DNA from 2 places in the Shewanella sp. S1-49-MNA-CIBAN-0167 genome. Region 2 is predicted to be linked to the other one. Evidence: riboswitches for the same ligand, from Rfam matches in the RefSeq annotation. Region 2 holds a riboswitch; the other holds the start of a gene.
The links. Region 2 has a riboswitch for cobalamin ahead of AAEZ00_RS16820 (ABC transporter ATP-binding protein). Riboswitches for the same ligand answer to the same signal wherever they lie in the genome.

Region 1: another riboswitch for cobalamin. It lies ahead of AAEZ00_RS11510 (TonB-dependent receptor); the one in region 2 lies ahead of AAEZ00_RS16820 (ABC transporter ATP-binding protein).

The regions. Positions count from the first base shown of each region.
Region 1 covers NZ_JBEOPO010000021.1:47,568-55,167, reverse strand. Annotated here, with positions in the region: gene AAEZ00_RS11535 (DNA-J related domain-containing protein) at 358-1,017, opposite strand; gene AAEZ00_RS11530 (phosphoribosyltransferase) at 1,392-1,958, shown strand; gene AAEZ00_RS11525 (peptidase U32 family protein) at 2,135-4,048, shown strand; gene AAEZ00_RS11520 (DUF3622 domain-containing protein) at 4,243-4,566, shown strand; gene AAEZ00_RS11515 (hypothetical protein) at 4,693-5,358, shown strand; cobalamin riboswitch at 5,661-5,875, shown strand; gene AAEZ00_RS11510 (TonB-dependent receptor) at 6,019-7,600, shown strand, end outside.
Region 2 covers NZ_JBEOPO010000039.1:30,697-38,296, forward strand. Annotated here, with positions in the region: gene AAEZ00_RS16810 (hypothetical protein) at 133-201, opposite strand; gene AAEZ00_RS16815 (FecCD family ABC transporter permease) at 443-1,549, opposite strand; gene AAEZ00_RS16820 (ABC transporter ATP-binding protein) at 1,542-2,351, opposite strand; cobalamin riboswitch at 2,431-2,551, opposite strand; gene AAEZ00_RS16825 (hypothetical protein) at 2,684-2,932, opposite strand; gene AAEZ00_RS16830 (efflux RND transporter permease subunit) at 3,282-6,389, opposite strand; gene AAEZ00_RS16835 (efflux RND transporter periplasmic adaptor subunit) at 6,386-7,600, opposite strand, start outside.

The DNA.
Region 1 (7,600 bases), on a different contig from region 2:
ATTATGGCTTAAATCATCAATTAAAAAGGCGTTAATTTCGTGATCCGTGCGTGCTTTATGAGGTTAACCTCTGAATTAAGGCAAGATATTGAAGTGAACTTAATGATTATTAAGGAATGTCATCATAAAGTGGCATTGAGTTGTTCAATCTAGATGATGCGATATAGAAGGTTAATCTGGATAATTAACCAAAGCCTGTTTATTGATGGCTGTAAATAGCTAACGATTAAATGGCTAATGCGCATCGCTAAATAACTAAAGCACAGTTAGTCATGCAGAGTTCTGTGGACAATCGCTATCATGGTCTATGAGTGTTCGACCAAGATATTGAGCCTGTAAATTATTGGCAGCCTACGCTTAATTTCTTAGGGTTTGCCATGCTTCGCATACTTCACGGAAACGTTCGGCATTACCTTGTTCGCGGTCGGGGTGCCATTTAAGCGCGAGTTTGCGCCATTGTTTGCGAATGTCTTTATCGGTGGCAGTGTCATCAAGTTCAAATACTGTCAAGGCATGACCTTGGTGCATTAACTGGGTGTTGACGCCAATATACTCCTGATAACTTGACCAGAATGACTCCAGCATTTCTTGTATAACGTTAACGCTGGCATCATAATTGGCCCAATCGAGATAATAATCGCGTAATGCACCATCGCAAATATGTTGCACATCAGCATTGGCCGGAATAATCCTAAATATTTGGATCTCCATTGCCTTTACTTGTAACCACTGTTTGGGGATTAATATGTCTTGTAATTCATATAAGGCGTTCATCAGTAGAAAGTTGCGTTTAAAGAGGTCTTTTTCGGGTAAAGGGTCAAGATTATGCATTAATCCTTTGGCTTGTAACTCGCTCGCCAAATGATGTACTTTCCAACTTTGGTTGGTTGATTGCAACAAACTCAGCACAGGCCATATGAGCGGGTTGTCACTTTTAGGCACCTTGAGTTCGTTGTTGTCTGTGGTGCTTGCCTGTTCAGTTCCATAGGCATGGTGTAAGGTTTTATTGACTAGCATAGTGGCGTATGGGTCCTGAATTGGCGATAAAATCTGCTTTTCATGGCAGCCCACTATGCCATAGTCGTTTTTAATGACAAGTAGATTTTATTGTCATTACGACCCAGGTATTGACCTTGAACTTTGCCTTCAAGCTTGAGATAGCAAACTTAACGCCTACTCTATATTGTATTGATAAAGGATACTTGTTAATGAGGTGGATTATTGTTCACATTAGGATCGGTTGACGCTACTAGTGGCGCTTGAGATAATGGCGATGTGGCGAACGTTTTGATTTTTTTATTGCTTTTGATCAATTAATTCCTTTTCTTGCAGGCAAGAAAAGCTTATTTGATATAAAATTCGCCGCAATAAAATAACTGGGGCTTTAACCAATGACAGATAAACTCTTTGTTAGTGCGCAACAACTTTTGGAAGATTCATTTAGACTCGCTGCACAAGTATATGACAGTGGCTTTCGACCACAGTTTATCGTGGGTATTTGGCGCGGTGGAGCACCTATCGGTATTGCCGTTCAAGAGTATTTTGATTTTAAGAAAATCGAAACAGACCATATTGCAGTTAGAACCTCGTCTTATTATGGTATTGGCACTGACAAACAAGATAAAAATATTAAAGTGCACGGTTTGCATTACATTATCGAAAATGCCAATGCTAGCGACGGTTTGTTGATTGTTGATGACGTATTTGACTCGGGGCGCAGTGTTGATGCGCTTATTGGTAAATTAAGAAAATTTATGCGTTTGAACATGCCAACCGATATTCGTATAGCATGTCCTTACTACAAACCCAAAAACACTAAAGTCGATCTAAAGCCAGATTATTTTATTCATTCATCTGAAGATTGGTTAGTGTTCCCACATGAAGTGTCTGGTTTAAACCCACAAGAAATTGCTGAAGGTAAAACTGACTTTAAAAATATCCAAGATCTGTTTTTATAAGCCTAGCGTTGCAGCCATTTTAGGCGTTGATAACAACGAATTCATGTATAACTTTATGTAAAGTTTGCTAAAGTATACCGCTATTTGAATGCGTCAACATACTTATGTCAATGCGACAATATTAGTATGCTGGCGCACTTTTTTTATCCGAATTAATGCGAAATTTAGTTAACATTATGGTTACTGTAGAATTGTTTACACCTGAGGCACCCGTAAAACGTCGATTAGAACTATTAGCGCCTGCTAAAAATGCTGATTACGGCATTGAGGCTATTCGCCATGGTGCTGATGCGGTTTATATTGGTGGTCCTGCCTTTGGCGCGCGCCATAATGCTGGTAACAGTGTTGAAGACATTGCTCGTTTGGCAGAATTTGCTCATCGTTATCATGCTCAGGTTTTTGTGGCGTTAAATACCATTTTAATGGATGACGAACTTGATAAAGCCCAAAAGCTTATTTGGCGGCTTTATGAAGCGGGGGTTGATGCCTTGATTGTTCAAGACATGGGTGTTTTACAATTTGATCTGCCGCCTATTGCGTTGCATGCCAGTACGCAAACGGATAACCGCAGCCCTGAAAAAACGGTCTTTTTAGAGCAAGTTGGTTTTTCGCAAGTCGTATTAGCCCGTGAGCTCAATATCCCACAAATTCGCGATATTGCTGCTAGCACAAAAATGAAGTTAGAGTTCTTTATTCACGGCGCATTATGTGTCAGTTATAGCGGTTTATGTAATTTGAGCCATGCGTATTCTAATCGCAGTGCTAATCGCGGTGAATGTTCACAGATGTGTCGGTTACCGTGCAATTTGACCACTCGCGAAGGTGACGTCTTAGCTGAAAATCAGCACTTATTATCATTAAAAGACAATAACCAGACCGATAATTTAGAAGCGTTAATTGATGCTGGTATTAGTTCGTTTAAAATTGAAGGCCGCTTAAAAGATATTACTTACCTTAAAAATATCACCGCTCATTATCGCCAGCAACTTGATGCGATTATGGCTAAACGTGATGATTTAGAATCAATTTCTCATGGTCGTTGCACGTTTAACTTTATCCCAGATCCTGATAAAAGTTTTAACCGCGGTAAAACGGATTATTTTGTTAATGAACGTACTGAGGCCATTGAGCATTTTAGTTCGCCTAAGTTCATTGGTGAAAAAGTGGGCCGTATCACCGAAGTAGGTAAAGACTTTATTAAAATCGATACCCGTGAAAGTGGCAAAGACATTCACTTTAATAATGGTGATGGCCTCTGTTTTTTTGTTGAACACTACGAAACACAGCGTTTGTCTGACGATAAACTCTCTGGCGTGCGCATCAACCGTGCTGAGGGGAATGTCTTGCATTTAACCGAGGTACCCAAAGATCTTAAAATTGGGGTGATGATGTTCCGTAACTTTGACCATAAGTTCGAAGCTAGCCTTAACAAAGATTCTGCTAGCCGTAAAATGACTGTCGATATGCAATTTTTTGATACCGATGACGGGGTGGGATTAACGATTACAGATCGGCATAATATCAGTGCGACAGTCATGTTAGCGTGCGATAAAGCCCCCGCTAATGACCAAGTCAAGACCGCCGAAAATCTGAAAAAACAATTCAGTAAACTTGGCAGCAGTGACTTTGTATTGAACAAGGTTAATTTACTCACGCAGCAGATGTGGTTTTTACCCGTCTCGGTTGTTAATGAGTTACGCCGCGATGCCGTTAGTGCATTAATGACGGCAAGAGTTGCCAGTTACCAACGACCAGAGCGCTGGGTGCATGATAAAACAGCACGTTTCCCGCAAAAAGCACTGAGCTTTTTATCTAATGTGGCGAATGAAAAAGCGAAATCTTTTTACCATCAACATGGGGTGATTCAAATTGAAGACACCTATGAGAAAAATAACGTTTTGCATGATGCTCCGTTAATGGTCACTAAACATTGTCTGCGTTACAGTTTTAATTTATGCCCGAAAGAAGTTGAAGGTATTAAAGCGGATCCTATGTTTTTAGAGGTAGGTAAAGATAAATTGAAATTGATTTTTGACTGCCATAAATGTGAAATGATGATTGTTGGCTCCAACCAATTAGTGAAACAATAATGGCGCCACAGCGTGATTTTAACCATCATTGTTTTTCCGCTGGCAGTATTAAGCTTGCCATTGGGTTAGTTTTTCAAATAAGCTGCAAAAATAACCATTAAATAGCTGCCCAAACTCGTGTGTTTCGAGTACACTGCGCGGCTGAAATTTCATGGGTTTTAGCCTGTGATACCTTAAGTAGGAAAGAATAGATTATGAGCGATAGCAAAAAGTATGCTTTACGTGTTATTCAAATTGAAAACACCTGGAAAACTGAAATCACTCGTCGTATGACATCGACTAAAACCATAGTATCAAAAAGCCAAGATGGTTTTGCATCAGAAGCAGAAGCCATTGTATGGGGCGAGCAAGCACTGCAAGGTTTTTTATCTAAGCAAGCTGATCGTAACCAGCGTAAAACTGAGAAGCACCTTAAAGCTAAAAGCTTAGCGGCTGCTATTGCTGCTGAATCGGCCATCGACGAAGAAGAGCTGTTCGATGCTGAAGATGAAGATGAAGACGAAGACGAGCTTAACTAATATTTTACCCACTATGTATAGGTTATAGATAAGTTTCAATTTTTGTATGTTCAGGATAGGACGTACTAAATTAGCATGATTTTTGATCAACTTATCTCTATCTTGACCAAATAAGGATTCATTTGGATGAACAAGATTGCTGCAATTATAGGCTGCTCGGGGTGTTTAGGAATAATGTTCCTGTTCCCCAGTAGTGCATCTGCTACCCCTCCAGCACAGATGGCATTTGGCGACGTTGATAAGTCATCAGGTGTTATGGTGATGTCTGATGATGTCCAGAAACTCATAACCTTGTCTGCAAAGTTCGGCTTTTTACCGCCATTAGATTGGAAACTTGCATTCAGTGATAAACGTGGCGACATGACGATGGCTGAGTTTATTCCAACCCATGAGTCATTAAATGACTGGTCTAGTTTAGTCTGCATGCAGGGGTTCAAAGGGTTAGCCAATGATGTTGAGCCGGAACGCTTTTTAGATTCAATGGCGGCGACTTATCAACAACATTGCCAAGGGGAAATTGTTTATCAACAGCTTGGCAGTTCTGAAGTTGACGGGCTCGAAGCGGTACATGGTTTATTAGGCTGCACCAGTATGCCTAATATTCATGACACTTCAGCAGTGGAAGATGTGTCCTATATCAGCCGTCCACAAGGCGAAATGGGCTATTTTTCTGTAATAAGTGATGACGAAAATGTCTACCTAATCCATAAATCTATTCGAACAGACGTGTTTACTACCGAAACGACTCCTATCACTATCGATAATTATCGTGACTTCATGACGTATCCCTAGCGTCGAATCCTAGCGCGGCGTCATGTGGTTGATAACCCTCTTAGGTGCCACTAACCAACAAGTTGACTGTTCTACATGCTGAATAATCTGCAGGTTACTCTTTTGTTGGTATCAAGTTCACCTTTAGATCCGTTATAATCTCTGCGTTATTATTTTATGATGTCAGCAATAATTAAACGGTACTATGGTACTAAATGCTAATGCTGGCATAACGAAACAGATATTTTTAATGATGGGTTGAACCTCAACTCACGTTATTTCAAGCGTTAACCTCAACTCGGCTTATTAGCCCGGGTTGAGATTAGTTAGTCAATCTTTACGGTGCTTGCAGTGGATCGATAGACCAAAGCAAGATAATCGGGAAACCAGTGTAAATCTGGTACTGCCCCCGCAACGGTGATTGGTGAGAGTCAGGTGCGCAACAGGGTTGCGTTAATCATCTAGACTCGCGCGGGTTATGCCATAGGTATAACGCCACAACCTCAGTCCGGAGACCGGCCTTAAAGGTGATTTCGATGATTTCGGTGGGCAGATCTCGAAATGTGATGTGATACTGCTTGTTGACTTATTCTGACGATTTTTTTCAGGAGATTAGGGCGACAGTGGTTATCTATATTACGGCGCTATTGCCCCATTTTTCCTTTCAGGAGTTAAAGGTAAATGGGTACTAAACCAACAAAAATTGCACTGCTATTAAGTGCTGTCTTCAGTGTGGCAACGGTTAATGCTATTGCGGCAGAGTCAACCGATACATCCCCCGGGTCTTCAGCTATCAGCATGGATGAAACCATTGTGGTCATTGGGCGTAATCTTGCCAATCCACTAAACATTGCGGCCAACGTCAATGTTATTGATGCCGCCGATATTCAAATGAGCGGAGTCACCAATTTAACCGATTTATTACGTGGACAGTCTGGCATTCAGGTGTCGGATAATAATTCGGGTAGCGTATTTTCTATGCGCGGATTTTCTGCATCACAAGCGGCCAACAACACGCTGATTTTAGTTGATGGACGCAGATTGAATAATATTGATATTGCTGCGCCGAGTATTGAATCCATTCCGCTTAACTTAGTTGAGCGGGTTGAGATTTTATCCGGTAGTGCAGGGGTGTTGTATGGTGACCAAGCGGTTGGCGGCGTTATCAACATCATTACTAAGGCACCAACAGAAACCAGTGGTGGCTTACAAGTCAGTGGCGGCAGTTTTGATACCTATGAAGCTAAAGGCGATATTTCAGGTTCCATTAACGACGCATGGCGTTACTTTTTAGCCGCAAGCTATAACAAAAGCGACAATTACCGTGATAATAATGATAATGAAACCAGCTCTATTTTAGGTCGTTTGCAGTATCAAACCGCTAACGAAGACTTTTTTGTTGAAGTTAATTACTTTGATAATGACCTTCAAGCACCGGGTGCATTAACGTTAGCTCAGTATGAAGCAGACCCCCGTCAAGTTGGATCTTTTTCTGCAGGCGATTTCAGTCATGAAATGACTACCGCACTGCGTAGCGGATACCAATACCAGCTAAATAACATTTGGGCCTTAGGTGCGGATTTAACCTATTCAGACTCGTTAACGACCAGCATGTTATTTGGTGGTGCAGGGCGGATTGAACGTGACTTATTGAGTTTTTCACCTAAAGCGACTGCCAATTATCATTTAGATCGCGGTGATTTAAATTTTGTTGCGGGTATTGATGTCAGTAAAGGTGAAGCCGATTTTGATTTGCTTTATACCCAACGTAATAATAAACAGCAACAAACTAGTGCCTATGTGCAAGCATCGGTACCTATTACCACGACATTATCCTATGTCGTCGGGGGGCGTTATTCAGAAGTGACTGACGATTTATACGACCAAATACTTTATCCTAACCGTATTGAAGTCGATAACGACGCCCATGCCTTTGAGTTAGGGTTTAATTATCGCCCAAGCAGTGAAAATCGTTTTTATGTACGTGCAAATGATAACTTCCGCTTTGCAAAAGTTGACGAACAAGCTTATACACCCGTGACCACAATAGGCTTAGACCCACAAACAGGCCGCTCTTACGAAGCGGGTTGGGATTATACCACCGCCACTCAAACATTAAAAATCAATGCGTATCAACTTGAGTTAGAAAATGAGATTGTTTTGGATGCCAGCCGTACTGATGGACCTGGTGGGGTGAATGGTTTTGGTGCTAACGTTAATGCGGATCAATCTCGCCGCTTTGGGGTGAGTACGGCTTATGATG
Region 2 (7,600 bases):
AATACACTGCTCAACATATTGCTAATACACTGCTTAACACATTACTCAATACACTGCTTAACACATTACTCAATACACTGCTCAACACATTGCTCAATACACTGCTCAACATATTGTTCAACACACAGCACATTACGCAATAATGATATTCAGCATAGCTGACATTACCGCAGTTGCGGCACAAGTATTGCCTATAACCATTTTACCCAAAGCAATGACATTGCAACCAGCACCAACAAGACGTGCACCCGCTGACGAGTATGCTCTACGCCTTAGGCGACTTTTTCAAGCCCATTGCCGGCGCTAAATGTATCGCCTGAGCACCTGCGCCTAAACGTTGAACAATAACATTGGCTTAGCCCGTTAGCGGCTATAATATCGGGCAATCAATTATCTCAAGCTCAAAACCGACTTAACGACACTTGTCAGTCAATAAGATCTGTTAACGGCGTTGACGCAAAATAAACAAGAAAAATACACTGCCCAAAGCGGCAGTGATAATACCGACAGGCAATTCTTGGTTCGATAAAATACATCGCGCTATCACGTCAATCCACACCATAAATAATCCCCCCAACATCGCGGTTAAGATCAGCGGCTGACGTCCGGAAAACAATAGCCTAACCGTGTGCGGGATCATCAACCCCACAAAACCAATGCCCCCACACGTCGCCACCAACATCGCGGTGATCAGTGAACACAGTAACAACATACTTAAACGCAATTTAGCGACATTAATGCCTAAGGTGTGAGCGGTTTCATCACCCGCTTTTAGCGCCATAATTTGCCGTCTAAACGCCAACATAATTAACAAACTAATACCAACCGTCACACTGGGTAATAGTAAATTAGACCAACTGGCTTTGGCAAAACTGCCTAAGCTCCAAAATAACACTGATGCCGCAGCCTGTGGGCTAGAGAAATACAACAGCAAACTAGTTAGTGCGCCGAACAGAAACGAGGTCGCCACACCAGACAACAACATACGTTCAACTTGACTACTTTGACCAGAAGCCGACAATATAAACACAATCAATACCGATAAACTGGCGCCAATAAATGCCCCAATCGGGATGCTTAATGTCGACCAAGACCACCAAGGTTGTGCCGTAAAGCTTGGTTTTATCGACAATGCGCCTGAAAATATCTCCGCAAACAAGCCTGTTTGGCTGAATAATGACACCACCAACACAGCACCAAATGACGCCCCAGAGCTAATGCCAAATAAGTAAGGGTCGGCTAGCGGATTACGGGTCACGGTTTGCAATACGCTGCCCGCGATAGACAAGCCAGCACCAGCCACAAAGGCTAACAAAATCCGCGGCAAGCGTAATTCAAGCACAATACGTTGGCTCAACTCGATAGCATGCTCACTGCCATCAATAGAACTCGGTATGTCACCCCCCCATAAAGTATTGAAAATGATCAATACGTCATTAAGATCAATATTGGCTGCACCAAAACTGGCCGCAAAAATAGGGGTAAGTAGCGTGGCAAATACCAACAAACTGAAACACACATAATACCGACGTTGCGATGCATCAATCATGATCAGAGCATCCTTTCTTGCTTGCCTGGTAACCATAGAAATAACTGATGAGGGGGTTACCATGTTGTGGATGATCATTGACGTGGCAGCAAACGCCAAACACCTCACTAATTTGCCGCTCGGTGAGTACTTCTGTTGGGGTACCTTTAGCAATTAACCGCCCTTGGTCGAGTAGCAGTAATTTATCGCACATCGCACTGGCTAAATTCAGGTCATGTATAGAAGCAATGACACTGATCCCTAGTGATACGACGAGTTCAAGGATTTGAATTTGATAACGAATATCTAAATGATTGGTAGGTTCATCTAATATAAGAATATGTGGCTGTTGCACAATGGCTCGGGCAATTAGTGCACGTTGTTTTTCACCACCAGATAATAGCTCATACTGTTGCTGCGCTTTTTGCTGCAATCCCACTTTGGTTAATGCACTTAAAATACGTTCTCGGTCTTGCGCTGTGTTGGGGTCAAACAAGTTTTTATGCGGTGTTAGCCCCATTGTCACTAACTGCTCAGTAGTCATATCAAAATAATGCGGGGTATCTTGTTGCACCACAGCAATACTCTGCGCTAACGATTTAGAGGAAAAACCACTGATGGGTTTGGAAAAAATTTCAATATCGCCGCTAGTTGGCTCAATATAACGATACAAGCAACGTAACAGACTCGACTTACCCGCACCATTGGGGCCAATGAGCCCTAGCATTTGGCCTCTAGGCAAACTGAAATCAATATCAGCTAGAATGGTTTTATTATCGACTTGCCAAAAGAGATGATTGACATCCAATACTGATTCAGACATGTAAATGACCTCGCCATGTCCAATTAATTAACACATACATCTATTTAAAAACTCCCCTAAGTCACCCGCTTAGGCATGGATATTGAGGCAATTCAAAGCTGGTATCTGACTTATGCACCAATGGTTAATTGGTCCATCTACAGTTGCGGGTACAGTTTGGGCTTATCCCAATTCCCAATACCTTGAAAGGCACTATGATTATGGCGCTATGGTTCTGATGAGTCGATTATAACGCTATGAATATAAAACTATGATTATAACAATATGATTATTAAGCTATTAATATAACGTTATGGTGATAATTCTATGACTATCAATATGACGCGTTAAGCCTATGTAATGCTCACTTTAGCTACCTTGCTATCCATTACAACAGATTGAAAACAGTCAAGCTTATCAATATCGTCAAGCCAATAGACATCAAGCCAATAGACATCAAGCCAATAGACATCAAGCCAATAGATATCGAGCACCATAATAGCAGCATAGGGGATCGCTAGGTTAGCGAATAATCCGCTACATTGGCCAGCCTTAAGCACATATTCCATTAAGCAGCGCATCATGCCACCGTGAGTCACCAATAACGCACCGGGGCAATTGCCAACGTGAGCAGCTTATTTCATCTCAAACGGGTCATTTGTTTGACTAACAAGGCGCATTGACCCGTCAATAGCGAGCCTATTGCAAGTTAATGCAACGCAGTTAGCGGGATAAAGGTCTGTTGGATAAGCCGTTATCTCCTGCGCTGAGGTTAACGAGTACGGCTATGTTACCAAGACCACCACAGAAGATGGCAATCTCGTTTATGCAGGAGTAATTAACGACCTTGAACGCAGTCACTTCTCGACATGCTGGCTCCTGCATGTCGAGGTCGTTTGGGTATCTGACCACTGCCATTACAAGATAATGGCAGTAATTTACTCCCTCTCGCTAAATTTTTTGATGTTTCTTCACCAAGCCAAAGTCAGCCAAAATCGCGTAGGCACAAGGAATAATAAATAACACCATCAAGGTAGAGGCAAAGATCCCGAATACGATTGAGACAACCAAGGGCTGTACTACTTGCGCCTGAAGACTCGTTTCGAGCAATAGGGGTAACAGACCTGCTGCCGTCGTCAGCGACGTTAAAAATACCGCCCTAAATCGTTCCCGACTGGCACTTACAACGGCTTCATGAACGCTATCACCTTCATCGACATGATGACGTATATATTGCACCAGCAAGATAGAGTCATTGACGACTATGCCTGCAAGGGAGATAAAGCCCATAATCGATGGCATAGATAGGTTATAGCCAAGTAGCACATGCCCCCAAAGCACGCCTATCAAAGACAAGGGTATTGCCAACATCACCACCACAGGCTCGAGGTAACTCCTGAATTGAAAACTGAGTATGACAAAAAGTCCAAATATTCCGATAAGGAATCCCTTACCAAGAGAGGCGCCCGTCTTCGCAGTCTCTTTTGCCGAGCCTTCGAAGTCGACCTTAACCCCAGGATAATCTTCAGTGGCTTGCGGCAGCCAATCGGATTTTATCTTAGCTAATGTTTCGGTGGAATTACCCTTGCGGTTGTCAACATCGGCCATCACGGTAACCGAACGTTGGCTATTGATCCGCTGAATACGGACATAAGATCGTTGATGCTCTAATTTGGCGATCGCCGACAGAGGCAACTGCTCCCCATTGGCTAACATAATGGGAAAGTTAGCCAATGCATGAAGATCGCCTGCTTGCTCCTTATTCAGCCTAACTTCAATTTCGATATTCTCGGGCCCAATTTGGATCTCATCGGCCCGTTGGCCAAAGAAAGCACTGCGCAGTTGATTGGCGACCAACTGACCATCGATGCCGAAGACTTCCGCTCCGGGCCTCAGACTGACCTTAATTTCCTCTTTCCCCGGACGCATATCATCGAGAATACCGTTGATACCATCGAACCTGACAAGATAAGATTGCAGCGACACCGAGGCCTGCTTTAGCATATCCAGATCATCACCTAGCAGGCGAACCTCGATATCACGACCCGCAGGCCCCATCGTTGGCTGCTTAAAGACCATAGACAAGGGGGCTGCCAGCTCAACCGTACCGTCGCGCCAATCTTCGATAAAATCTTCTATTAGCGTATTTCGAGTTTCGGCCGACAAGAGATCTAACCTAACCGTCGCCACATGAGGCCCTTTCTCGCCCGCATCGGCATTAAAATTAAACTGTGCGGTAATATCTTCAATAAGCTCAACGCCCTCTTCCACGTCTTGGGTATAGCGAGCAGCCGTCTCTTTAGCACTGAGGATCACTTGTTCGACAACCTCCTGAGTCGAACTCAATGGGCTGCCAGGTGGCAGGATAATTCTCACTTCGGCGATATCACCATCAAGTTCCGGAAAGGGCAAGAATTTCAACACGCCACCGGCAACCAGCGCCACAGATGAGAGCAAGATACCTAAGGTTATGCCAACGCTGGCGTAGCGCCAATGCACCACAAACCTAACCGCATTAACGAGTGTCGTATTACGAAACGTTTCGAATGCGGCTAAGAAATCTCGCTTAAATTTAAGCTCAGGCCTAGGCGCTTTCTTGGGGACATGGCTTAATGAATGGTTTAAATGGTTGGGCAAGATTAAAAATGCCTCAATCAAACTGATACTGAGCACCATAATCAGCACCGTCGGGATAGCTGAGAGTACGGCGCCCATCTGACCATCGAGCCCAAGTAAGCTACTGAAGATTAAAATGGTGGTTAGAAATGAGGAGACCACTCCTGGGGCAACCTTTTTAACCCCTTGAACCACGGCATCATGTGGCGCTAAGCCCCGGTCGACATGGGAGGCGATAGACTCGGCGATAACGATGGCATCATCCATCATGATCCCGATGGCCATAAGCAAACCGACTAAACTCATGATGTTAATAGAGACGCCAAAGAGACTCATCAAATAGATGCCGCCTAAAAAGGCAACCGGAAGACCTGCCGATACCCAAAAAGAGTAACGCAAAGAGAAAAATAACCACATGCTAAAGAAGACTAGGATGATCCCTTGCCAGCCATTGGTTAACATCATATCCAGACGATCTTTAAGCAGCGACGAGAGATCGTTGGTCAAGGTCAAATTCACGCCATCGGGCACACGTAAACGCTCTTGCTCGATAAAACGGCTTACTTTCTGTTTTATTCTTAAGGCATCATCGGCTTTGTTCTTCTTCACCTTGAGTATGGCGGCGTGCTGCCCGTTGAAAAAGATGTGCTCTTCATCGAGTTCAAATCGGTCAGTCACGGTGGCAATATCGCCGAGTCGGACCACGCTGCCGTCGCTGGTAGAGGCCACGATGGTTTGCTTTAACGCCGCTGGCGTGACTTTGCGCTCATCGAATCTCAGCAGCAGATTTTTATCTGTTAACTCAATATTACCGGCAGGGATCTTCACATTTTGCCGACCCACTTCATCGGCAATGTCGGTTGCAGTCAGCCCCAAACGGCGCATATCGATTTGATTAAGCTCAACCCGCAGTTGATGATCGGAAAAGCCAACAACGGATACCAGACTCACTCCGGCATCGATTTTCAAGCGACGTTTGAGATCCTCGGCATAATGCTTCAGATGGGGCCAGCTGGCATCGGCCGAAATAGCGATATCAACAACAGGTTCGGCCCAATCGAGCTCTTTAACGATCGGCGGTTCAATTTGTGATGGAAAGTTTTTAATCCCATTGATCTGGGTTTGCACATCCACAATAGCGCGCCCAATATCGGCTTTGCCGTCCAGCTTGATAGTCATGGACGCGACGCCTTCTTGTGCGTCACATTTTACTTCTTCGACATTGCCTAGCCCATCGACCGCATCTTCCATACGCAGACATAGACTTTCTTCCACTTCTATCGGCGACGCGCCGGGATAAACCACGGTAGCGGTAACATAGGGAGGCGCAAACTCTGGAAAAGTCTCACGTTTTATTGATCCCAAACTCAATAATCCGAGCAAGAGTAGGCTGAGCATCAACAAATTAGCTAAGGTCGGATGACGGGTGATATAAGCGATCACTGACCGGCCTCCTCTCGGTTCACCTGAGATTGCTCAGCAGCATTAACGTCGAGGTCTGATGAGATATCTCTTAAAGACATGCCTGGGATAGCGGGAATAAGATCGTTGAGCACAATGTTATCACCAACGATAACGTCTGCTTTAATCGCCACTTGATCTTGATTACGGAACAAAATGGTCACCGGTTTTATCATCAGTTTATTATCCGAGCTCATCAGATATAGCTTGTCACCGTGAAGCGCCTTCTCGGGGACGATAAAATGTGGCTTTGCCTGGCCGTATATCCGCGCTGAAACAAACATTCCCTTGGTCAAAGGAGGCCGACTGAATGGCTTAAGCTGACGAATATCCTGCTCAACCTCAAGATATAAGCCGATGGTAGCCTGATTCGGATTAACCGTTTCAGCCACCCGGGTGACTTTAGCTGGCCAAGTAAAACGATTGCTTCCTACCTGAAACTCTACATCGGCTTGTAATGCTAAGAGCTCAAAAGAAGGTAGACTATTTTGTTCAGGGATCATTTCAATACTGCTGACTAAAGTGCGCATGTCCTGCAGCGATATTTCAGCCATTATCTCCGCAGTACCGAGTTGGTGAGCGATCAACATAGTTGAGCCCATGGCAACCACCTGATCTTGCTCAATGTTGATATCGGCCACTCTGGCATCGAAAGGCAGCACAACCTTGGTTTGTTTCAGTCTTCTGCGGGCATCTTCTAACTGTGCAACATCGACGCTTTGCTGTGCTTGGCTCACTTTTCTATCGTCGGGAAGGAGCTTAATTGAGTTTTGCAGATCTTCTACCAACTTGGTTTGTACCAACAAGGACTGATGCTGACTTTCAAGTTCAGAAATCGACACCAAATTACGCTTTTTGAGGGTGAGCTTACGTTGATATTCCTGCTTAGCCAGATCCAGTTTCTGGTTCTCTATCTGCAGGCTGGTATTGAGGTTTCGCTCCTGCTGATCGAGCCTTGTCAGTTGTGCCGACGTAGCATTGAGACTCGCTTGTGCCTGTGCCAGCTTCAACTCATATTCCAGAGGGTCTATCTCTAGCACCAAGGTATCCTTTGGTAACATTCGGCCCGTTTCAAGCTGAGGGTGGCGGTAGATAACTTTGCCACTCACTTCGGCGACGGCTTGCCATATATGCTTAGGTGTCACGCGACCAAACCCCTGTATTCTTGGGGCCAGCAAGGTTTTGTCCAGGGT